Regions from separate parts of the Streptosporangium sp. NPDC049376 genome, predicted to be linked through region 2. Evidence: riboswitches for the same ligand, from Rfam matches in the RefSeq annotation. Region 2 holds a riboswitch; each other region holds the start of a gene.
The links. A riboswitch is a leader RNA that binds a small molecule or an ion and turns the genes downstream of it on or off. The one in region 2 is predicted to bind cyclic di-AMP.
Positions count from the first base shown of each region.

Region 1: linked by a shared signal. The riboswitch ahead of ACIBVQ_RS28940 (NlpC/P60 family protein) and the one ahead of ACIBVQ_RS02420 (C40 family peptidase) in region 2 are both predicted to bind cyclic di-AMP.
Region 3: linked by a shared signal. The riboswitch ahead of ACIBVQ_RS17945 (coiled-coil domain-containing protein) and the one ahead of ACIBVQ_RS02420 (C40 family peptidase) in region 2 are both predicted to bind cyclic di-AMP.

Region 1 covers NZ_JBITMT010000014.1:26,170-29,432, reverse strand. Annotated here, with positions in the region: gene ACIBVQ_RS28950 (RDD family protein) at 1-260, opposite strand, end outside; gene ACIBVQ_RS28945 (amino-acid N-acetyltransferase) at 507-1,142, opposite strand; cyclic di-AMP (ydaO/yuaA leader) riboswitch at 1,477-1,628, shown strand; gene ACIBVQ_RS28940 (NlpC/P60 family protein) at 1,634-2,683, shown strand; gene ACIBVQ_RS28935 (LuxR family transcriptional regulator) at 2,827-3,075, opposite strand.
Region 2 covers NZ_JBITMT010000001.1:528,328-531,590, reverse strand. Annotated here, with positions in the region: gene ACIBVQ_RS02430 (M48 family metallopeptidase) at 1-737, opposite strand, end outside; gene ACIBVQ_RS02425 (hypothetical protein) at 734-1,516, opposite strand; gene ACIBVQ_RS02420 (C40 family peptidase) at 1,613-1,954, opposite strand; gene ACIBVQ_RS02415 (hypothetical protein) at 1,854-2,108, shown strand; cyclic di-AMP (ydaO/yuaA leader) riboswitch at 2,265-2,423, opposite strand; gene ACIBVQ_RS02410 (NlpC/P60 family protein) at 2,881-3,263, opposite strand, start outside.
Region 3 covers NZ_JBITMT010000005.1:527,356-530,618, forward strand. Annotated here, with positions in the region: gene ACIBVQ_RS17940 (winged helix-turn-helix domain-containing protein) at 219-908, shown strand; gene ACIBVQ_RS17945 (coiled-coil domain-containing protein) at 905-1,882, opposite strand; cyclic di-AMP (ydaO/yuaA leader) riboswitch at 1,885-2,019, opposite strand; gene galT (galactose-1-phosphate uridylyltransferase) at 2,091-3,170, opposite strand; gene ACIBVQ_RS17955 (DeoR/GlpR family DNA-binding transcription regulator) at 3,167-3,263, opposite strand, start outside.

The sequences.
Region 1 (3,263 bases), on a different contig from region 2:
TGCTGGCCGTAGCCCTGCTGCTGGCCGTAGTCGGGCTGCCCGTAGGCGCCCGTCCCACCCTGCTGGCCGTAACCCGGCTGGGCGGCCTGCTGGCCGTACCCCTGCTGCTGACCGTAGTCCTGGCCGTAGGAGGGCTGGGCGGCCTGCTGACCATAACCGGGCTGGGCGGCCTGCTGGCCGTAGCCCTGCTGCTGGCCGTACCCGGGCTGGGTCTGCCCAGGTCCGGTGTTCGGCTGTGAGGCCTCCGATCGATATCCCACGACTGTCACATCGGGATCGAGTTCTCCGGGGGCTCGACCCGCGTTCTGTCCGTATTGCGGATGCCCCGACGGTGTGCGGTCGCGCTCGGGATCATCCTGCGGATACGGTGGCTGTCCGGTGCTCACCGCGTCACCTCACTTCGACTGCGCATGTGGCACATGTCAGACTCACATGCTTGCTGGTGCACAACGTATCGACATAGGTAACAACAGTCACCTTTCCGATCAGTCAGCACCACGGTCAAGCTAGTGGCCCCGCGGTGTCAGATGGAGCAGCATCCGGGTGTTTCCCAAGGTGTTCGGCTTGACGTGCTCCAGATCAAGGAACTCTGCCACACCTTCGTCATAGGAGGCGAGAAGTTCCGCGTAGACCTCCGGCGCGACGGGTGTGCCCTGGATCTGCCTGAATCCGTGTCTCGCGAAGAAATCGATCTCGAAGGTGAGACAGAAGACCCTGCGCAGTCCGAGGTCTCCGGCGACGCCGATGAGACGGGAGACGATCCGGTGGCCGATTCCCATACCCCGGCAGTCGGGATCGACGGCGACCGTGCGAATCTCGGCCAGGTCCTCCCACAGGACGTGCAGCGCTCCACAGCCGACGACCTTTCCCGCCACGTCGGCCACCCAGAACTCCTGGATGTCCTCATAAAGGGTGACGGTCGCCTTCTCCAGCAGGCGCGGCCCCGCTCCGGCGTAGGTGTCGACCAGGCGGCGGATGGCGCGGACGTCCGGCGTCCTGGCCCTGCGCACCGTGATCTCCGTCGACGATCCTTCCGGGACGTCGCCGGAGACCGCCACCGACTCCCCTTCCGCGGCCTCCGGGGAAACCTCGTCCCGGCCGGGTACGGCCCGCACCGGGGACTGTTGCGCAACCTGCTCCATGACTGATCAGAGTACGTCCTCGTCACCGCTTGTTTACGGCCTGCCCTTATCTCGGCTGCGGGGTCCGCCGGATGAATCTCGCCGTCTTCTTCGCGCCCCGGGAGGCCGCCCGGCGAGCGCGCCTCGACCGGCCCCGCCCGAAGGCCCGGACCTGCGAGAATCTCCACCCCCGCGCCAGGGGAGGCGGATGCCCGGCGTGGCACATATGTCGATCATGAAATTACGTGACCCGACCGTGACATTTCAGTTGCGAAAGCTCCACCGGCTTCACAGTTCTGGTTGAGCATGAACCGCCAATTGCACTAATGTCCGTCCTCGATGTCAGCACCCGTAAAGTGCTGCGCCGCCGAATCCCCGACTCGGGGAACCGGGGACCCACCCTCCAGCCGTCCCCCGGGGTGAATCCGATGTGCCACCGGCGCCTCGGTAGGGCTGCCTCCGGCCCGAACCCGTCAGCTAACCCGGTAGGCGGCCGAGAGAGGAGCCTGTTGGTGAAGCGCACGCGCAACCGTGGGAGAGAGAGCGCGGGCGGGAACGCCCGCCATCGAGAACACCGGGTGCGCAGGCCGCGGCACAAGGTGGTGATCGCCGGGCTCGCCTTCGCCTCCCTGCTCCTCGGCGCCCCCTTCGCCGCGACCGCGGAGCCGAAACCGAGTCTGCAGGAGCTCGCCAAGCAGGCCGAGAAGCTGCACACCGAGATCGAGACGCTCACCGAGCAGTACAACGGCGGGCGGGTCAAGCTCAAGCAGGCGCAGCGCGCCGCGGAGAGCGCGAAGAAGACCCTCGCCGCCAGCGAGTCGCAGCTGGCCGAGCGGCGCACGAAGGCCACCCTGCTCGCCCAGAGCACCTACATGGCGGGTGGGCTCGCCTCGGCGCTGGCCTTCACCCAGTCGTCCAACCCGGACACCTTCCTCGACCAGGCCACCACGAACTACGCGCTCCAGCAGCAGCAGAGCGAGGAGGTCGCGCAGGTCAGCAAGGCGATCGAGACCGCCCAGCGCGCGCAGGCCAGCGCCAAGGCCCGCACCGACGAGGTCAAGGACCTCCTGTCCGACCTCGGCGACCGGCGGACCAAGATCGAACGGCTGGTGAAACGGGTCGAGAGCGACCTGTTCAGCGAGGTGCGTTCGCAGGCCGGGCGCAACCGGGGCAGCCGGGTCAAGGTCAACGTGCCGATCATCGGCTCGGGCAAGGCCGCCGAGGCCGCCCGCTGGGCCCTCACCCAGCAGCTCAAGCCGTACGTGTGGGGGGCCGAGGGCCCCAACTCCTTCGACTGCTCCGGCCTGGTGATGTGGGCCTACCAGAAGGTCGGCATCAGCCTGCCGCACTACACGGGCGACCAGTGGACTGCGGGCACCCACATCTCCTCAAGGAGCGACCTGCGCCCGGGAGACCTCGTCTTCTTCTACAGCGACCTGCACCACGTCGGGATCTACATCGGCGCGGGCCTCATGGTCCACGCGCCGCAGACCGGCGACGTCATTCACATCGCCCCGATCGACAACCGTCCCTTCGCGGGCGGGGTGCGCATCGCCGACTGAGCCGCCTGAACCGGCCGGACCGCCCCGAACCGCCGACGGCGGTTCGGGGAAGGACGCACCCGGGTCGCGTACGGCCACAGCGGCCCCTCAGGGGGCCCCTGCCGTACGCGGGGGTCCGGGACGGCATCGGGTAAGGGCTCGCCTCAGATGAGGCGTCTGCGGGCCGCCCAGGCGACGGCCTCGATGGCCGTCGCCACGCCGATGCGGTCGCAGATTCCGCGGAGTCTACGGCGGACCGTTCTTCCGCTGATGTCGAGGCGGCGTCCGACCCGGTCGACCGTGACGCCCTTGGCCAGCTCCGCCAGCAGCACGAGATCCTCATCTGTGAGGCCGACCTCGCCCATGCCCAGGAGGCTGTCGCCGCGACGGGAATCCACTTCGGGATATGCCATCTGGAGTCGCTCCCCCCGCACCTGCTAATCGAGGCGTGAGTTGTCTGGAATCAGTGTCGCCCGTCAGGAACGGTAAACGGCTTGTTCAAAGGTCGTCAAGTTCCACACTTCATAGAGGTAGCACGCGCTGTTGACATAGTGGTCGCTACGTGAAGTACTCATGATATGTCGGCGCCTTTATGGTTAAG
Region 2 (3,263 bases):
CGGGAGGCGTCGGCCACGAGCACGTCCTCGACCGGGACGCCGTCCTTGGCCGCCATGTCGAGCAGGCCGGAGCGCAACTCCCCCGCGGCCATGGGCTTGAAGTCGTTGAACAGGGGCTCGACGACCACCGGGTAGGCGAAGGAGGCGAGCATGGTCAGCGCGAAGGCCCCGATCGCCGCGGGCAGCCACCACCGCCGGTAGCGGCGGGCCAGCCCGACCACGGCGACCACCATGATCGCCGTCAGCACGGCGCCGACCGCGGTGTTCTTGATCCGGTCGGCCGACCACGACGCCCAGGTCTGGGTGGACAGGCCGTACTCGCGCAGATAGGTCTCCGCCCACATGCCGAACGGCCAGCGCAGCACCGCGACGGCCGCGGAGATCACCAGCACGCCGAGCAGCGCCCGCAGCCACCACGGCCCCCGCAGGCGGCCCAGCAGCCGCGCGCCGAGCGGGGTGGCGACCAGTACCCCGGCCACGACCAGCGTCAGGCCCAGGGACAGGTAGGACGGCAGGCTCACCGCGGCGTCGAACGCCTCCGCCCTGGCGATCTGCGCCGGGGTGAAGTCACGGGCCGGGTCCGGCGCGACGTACGGCGCCGCCTCGGGCAGCGCCCGCCACGGCGTGGTGAACGCCACGACCGCCAGCGTGATCGCCCCCAGGACGGCGAGCGCGATCCCCGCTCCCCTGGCCCCGCCCCGCTCCCGCGCCGGTGTCTCCTCCACGCTCCGCGTCATGAGAGTTCCCTCCGGAGATGGTCGCGCCACGCGGCGGTGAACTCCGCGCGCGACAGGCCCAGCGTGCTGCCGACATCGCTACCGTAAAGCCTCACCAGCGCCTTCTCACCGAAGCGCTCCGCGACGTACCGGCACGCGAGCCAGGCCTCCTCGTAGGCCTGCGCGAGTCTGGGGGCGCCGGGGGCGAAGCCGTCCCCGGCGGGAAGCTCCGTGGGCAGGACGCCCGCGCGCACCTCGGCCGCGAGCTCGGCCGCAACGGTCCTGACGGCGATCCCCGCGTCCCGGTAGCCCACGTAGTCGGCGAACCCCTCCGACAGCCACATCGGGACCCGCCCGCCCCTGGTGGCGCCGGTCGCCAGATGGGTCAGCTCGTGGGTGATCACCACGTCCCTGCCGGTCTCGCTGAGCCTGGCGTATCCCGTCGGCACCACGATCACCCGGTCCGCGGTCGCCAGCGCGGCCAGCCCGCCGGTCCGCGCCGTCCCCGCGAGCTCCGCGGCCTCGTCGTCGGTCGCGGGGACCACGACCACCGCCCTGACCGGCCCCCAGACCCGCGCGATCGTACGGCAGGCGCGGTCGGCCCTGGCCGCGAGATCACGCAGTTCGGCGGGCGGGACACGGTGGCCGACGACAAGGGAGCGCTCGCCCCGGACCACCTCGGCGGCGCCGGGCCACAGGTCGCGGGCCGTCTGCGGCGTGGGCCTCGCCCCGCCGAACCCGGCGCCCGCCAGCGCGAGCATCCCGGCGAGCACGGCGCGGCGCCCCTTCGGGACGGACATGGCAGCCGATGCTAGCCGACGCCCCGGCCGGAACGTTCCCCGGCAGGCGGCGGCCCCGCCCATCCGCGGGAGGATGGGCGGGGCCGTCCGCCGCTGTCAGGTGCCGGGACGGACCGCTCCTGCGAAGGCGGACCTGTAGTACCCCTTCAACGTCACGATCCTGACCGACTTGCCGCTGCTCGGCGAGTGGATCATCTTGCCGTGGCCGACGTACATGCCGACGTGGCCCTTGCCGTAGAAGAACAGCAGGTCACCGAGGTGCAACTTGCTCCACGAGACCTTCTTCCTGACCGCGCGGTACTGGCTGCCCGTCACCCGGGGGAGGGAGACGCCCGCCTTGCGCCACGCGTACTGGACCAGGCCCGAGCAGTCGAACGCTCCGGGACCGGAGGCACCCCACCGGTACGGATCGCCGATCTGTTTCCTGGCCGTCGCCACGGCCGTCCTGGCCCTGGACCGCTGCCGTGCGGCCCGGTTCGTCGCGGCCTTCGCCGTGCGCTTGACACGGGCCTTCGCCGTGTTCGCGGCAGTACCCTCCGACGTGCCCTTCGATGCGCTCTTCGACGTGTCCTTCGCCGTACTCCTGACCTGAACCGCGACCGCGGTATCCGTCGTCGCCTGTGCTGTTGCCGGCCCCAGTGCCACCGCTCCGGTTGAGGCGGTCAGCGTGAGGACGAATCCGCCCAGGTAAAGGCGGAAAAAGCGCGACAAACGGGGGTTTTGCAGGGTGGTAGACAGGATTTCTCCTTGGGACTTCCACTGATGCCTACCGGGTTAGCTGACGGGTTCGGGCTGGGAAGACGCCCTACGACGGCAAACGCGTCGATTCACCCCTGGCCACATGTCAAGGGCCGATGGTTCCCCGGCTCCGTGCCTCCTGGCTGCACGAACTCGGCGGGCCGCCGTGATGGGAACCGATCCCTTCGGGGAACGGCGGCCGACTGGATATCTATACGGACACCGGCCCGCAGGACCGGCATTCGACGCGGTGGCATGGCTTGCTCACTGCGACCGCCAGAAGGTACCTCGATCACCAAGCCCCGGCAAAGACCCCATCAAATACGAAGATCCACAAAAAGGTTTTCATGTTTACGAAAGGCCTGATAGTGCGGCATCACGATCTTATAAATATGACCCTTGTCACATTCGAAATGATCTTCCAGAGAAGCACAACAAGTGTCACATAAATCACATTTATCAGTGACTTCCCAAAGCGCCCCTTCACCTACAAGGGCGTCGAACAGGACCACTCCGGCGATCCCGGGCATGCCAAACGGGCCGCCCGTTGAACGGACGGCCCGCGGTCGCGAAGGCGCTCAGACGGCCCCCAGAGGCCCCGTGGACGTGGACGGGACCAAGGGGGGTCAGGGACGGACGGCTCCGAGCAGACGGCCGCCGTAGGAGGAGAGGGGGACGACCTTGACGACGTCCCCGGTCTGGGGAGCGTGGATGATCTTGCCGTTGCCCGCGTAGAGGCCGACGTGCCCCAGGCCCTGGCTGAAGAGGATGTCCCCCGGCTGGAGGTCGCTCAGCGAGACCTTGCGCTTGGCGCCCCAGCTCCACTGCTCCCAGGTGGTGCGGGGCAGGCTCACGCCTCCGCTGCGCCAGGAGGCCTGCACGAACCCCGAGCAGTCCCAGCTGTCCGGGCCGGTGCCGCCGTACCGGTAGGGCTTGCCGAGCTGGGCGAAGGCGAAGGTCAGCGCGGCCCTGGCGTTGCCCGAGGCGGAGCCGTTGTACTGCATGCCGG
Region 3 (3,263 bases), on a different contig from region 2:
CGTCTCGGAGTGGCGGGGCGCTGTCCGTCAGAGCGTCATGGACACGGCGCCATGAACACCACGTTCCCTGAGCCCGCCACGCGAGGGCAAACGGTTTTGCGCCCACCGCCGTCTCGCGACCCGGCCGGCGTACGGGAAGCACGAGGCCGGCGCCTTCATCGAAGCCCGGATGAGCAGGGCGATCGGTAGTGGCGGAAAGTCTTTTTCTGACTGTGTGAATGCTGGTCGGTGAATCACACCTGGCAGGGAGGTGGCATGGAGGCGTTGGCCTCCAAGGGGCCGGGCGGGGAGAGGTGCCGGCTGGACGAGCGGCGCCTGCAGCGGCTGCGGGCCGGGTTGGAGCGTGGTCCGGCCGCGCACGGATATGTGGAGGACCAGCGCTGGACGCCGGCCCGATCGCGGTGTTGTTTCACGTCCGCCACACCTTGCGTGGGGTGTCGTGTCTGCTGCACCGCCTGGGCTGGAGTCCGCAGATCCCTGCGCAGCGGGCTGTTGAGCGCGGCGAGGGGGGGATCACCTCGTGGGTCGTCGAGGAGTGGCCGGCGATAAAGGGCGGCGCTCGACCTGGGCGCCCGGCTGTGCTGGGAAGACGAGTGCGGGCAGAACCTGAGGCCGCCCCGGGGCCTCCTGGACGTGGATCTTTACCTCGCCGTCGACCGGCGGCCTCTCGACGACCAGTGTGCCGGTGTCGGCCTCGGGCACGCCCCGGGAGCTTCGTGACCACTTCAACCGTTGGCGGATGCGTTGCCGCGCCCAGAGAGCCGAGACCGTGGGCACGATGGCGGCCGGAGGCTCAGGAACCAGCCACGTTTGTGAGCGCGGTCCAGCCGGTGGCTCGGATCCACTCGACCAGGTCCAGGGTGGCCGGCTCGATCGAGCGCACCGCCGCGGGGTCCGACCTTCTCTAGTACATCGAGATGTGCACGTGGTCGTAGTGGTTGGCGGTCACACCGCCCCGGTTGGACATGGCACGCCAGCCGGAACCGGTGTTGATGCGCTGACGCCAGATGACGTACTTGACGCCGAGCCTGTCCCTGTTCTTCAGGGCCCAGGCGGCGAGCTCGTCGCCGAGCTTGACGTTGGCCGCGGTGGGCATGGACCCGCCGGTGCTCATCATGAAGTCGCAGGCACGGCCGAGGGGGTGCTCGCCCCCGTCGTTCGCCGATCGGTAGCAGCCCACCTCGTGGGGCAGCTGGAAGGCCTGTCCGACGGCCTCGCGCATGATCCGCGTGCGGTCGGTGATGTTGTCGGACCCGGTGGGCAGCTGGGGCGCCCAGCTGCCGTCGGAGCGGCGCCCCGAGCCTGTGGGAACGAGCTGTTCGAGCTTGTCCTCGATCACGCGGATGACCTTCTCCGCGTCCTCACGCTGAACCTGCACCGCCTTGGCCTCCTGCTCGATCTGCCTGGAGAGCTGGGCCGTCCTGTCCGCGGCCTGTTTCATGAGATCCCGGCTCCGGGCGAAGCCCTGCAGCTGGGCGATCTGCTGGGCGGTCAGCTGTTCCATGACGGCCGCGCCGCCCACCTCGGGGGCCGACAGGATCGAGGGAAGGTCGAGGGGGCCGTTCTGGTAACGGATCTGGACGATGGAGGCGACCTCCCTGCCCGCCTCGGCGTAGGCCGCTTCCGCCTGGCGCAGGTCGGCCTGCGCGACCTTCTCCGCCTCCTGCGCCTTCTTCAGCGACTCCCGTTTGGCGGCGTACGCCTCGATGAGCCGGTCGACTTTCTTGTTGAGCTGGGTCAGTTCGGCGCGGAGCCGGGACTCGTCGGGCTTCGGCGCGGCGCCCGCCGTTTCCGTGCCGCCGAGGACGAAGGCGAAGGTGAGGGCCGAGGCCAGGCAGGCGGCGGCCGTACGTCGATGGAAAGCGGGGGACAGAGCCGTCACAGCTCTCCTCTCCTCACGCCGACCGGGTTAGCTGACGGGTTCGGGCTGGAGGAAGCCCTTCCACCGAAGTGGTTCACCCCAGATGCATGGGTCCCCGGCTCTCAGGTGAGGCACCTGAGATTAGGCATATCGTGCTGTTTGTCCGATGCGTGAGGATAGTAATGGTAAAAAGGTGACCGCGCGACCCCGAGTCGAGACCGATCGGTGATCATTCCGTGACAACGGCGCGCAGGCGCCGAGCTGTCTCCTCAGGCGGAACGTCGTTCACGAAGGCCCCCATGGCCGACTCGGACCCGGCGAGATACTTGAGCTTGTCCGGCGCCCGGCGGATGCTGAACAGCTCAAGATGCGTGTACGCCAGGTCCCTGTCCACCCGCACCGGTGCCTGGTGCCAGGCCGAGACGTACGGCATGGGCACCCCGAACAGCCCGTCCAGGCGGTGCAGCACCTCGGTGTAGAGCGGTCCGAACGCCGCGCGCTCGGCGGGGTCGAGTCCGTCGAGGCCGGGAACCCCGCGGTGCGGGTAGAGATGGACCTCGACCGGCCAGCGGGCCGCGGCGGGCACGAACGCCGTCCAGTGCTCGTTGGCCGCGACCACACGCTCGGCGGCCTCCCGTTCGGCCGCGAGCACGTCGGCGAAGAGGTCGCCACCGGTGCGCTCCCTGTGCCGCCGCGCCGCGCCGAGCAGGGTCCGGGTACGCGGGGTCACGTAGGGATAGGCGTAGATCTGGCCGTGCGGATGGGGCAGGGTGATGCCGATCTCCGGGCCGCGGTTCTCGAAGCAGAACACCTGCTCGACCCCGGGCATCGCGGAGAGCGCGACGGTGCGGTCGATCCACGCCTCCATCACCAGCTCGACCCGCTCGGGAGAAAGCATGGAGAAGGAGGAGTCGTGCTCGGAGGTGAAGCAGACGACCTCGCACCTGCCGACGCCGGGCCGTACCTCACTCAGGCCGCCGACCTGCGGGTAGGCGCCCAGGTTGGTGGAGAAGGACGGGAAGCGGTTCTCGAAGACGGCCACGTCGTAGGTGGGGGAGGGGATCTCGGTCGGACGGCCGGGCGCCGACGGGCACAGCGGGCACTCGTCGGCGGGCGGCAGGAACGTACGGCCCTGCCGGTGCCCGGCGACCGCGACCCACTCCTCGGTGAGCGGGTCGTAGCGCAGCTCGGAGGCGGCGGGCCTGGGCGGCAGGTCGCGCGTGTCGACCGCGCCGCGCTCCGCGTCGTCCCGCAGGTCGAAGTAGAACAGCTCGCGGCCGTCGGCCAGGTGGGTCGCGGTGCGCCTCATCGGTCGCGGATCCCGTCCCCGGCGACGACCAGCTCACCGACCCTGGCGGCGAGTTCCTCGCGAGCCTCCCGCCCGAGCCCGGAGTCCGTGATC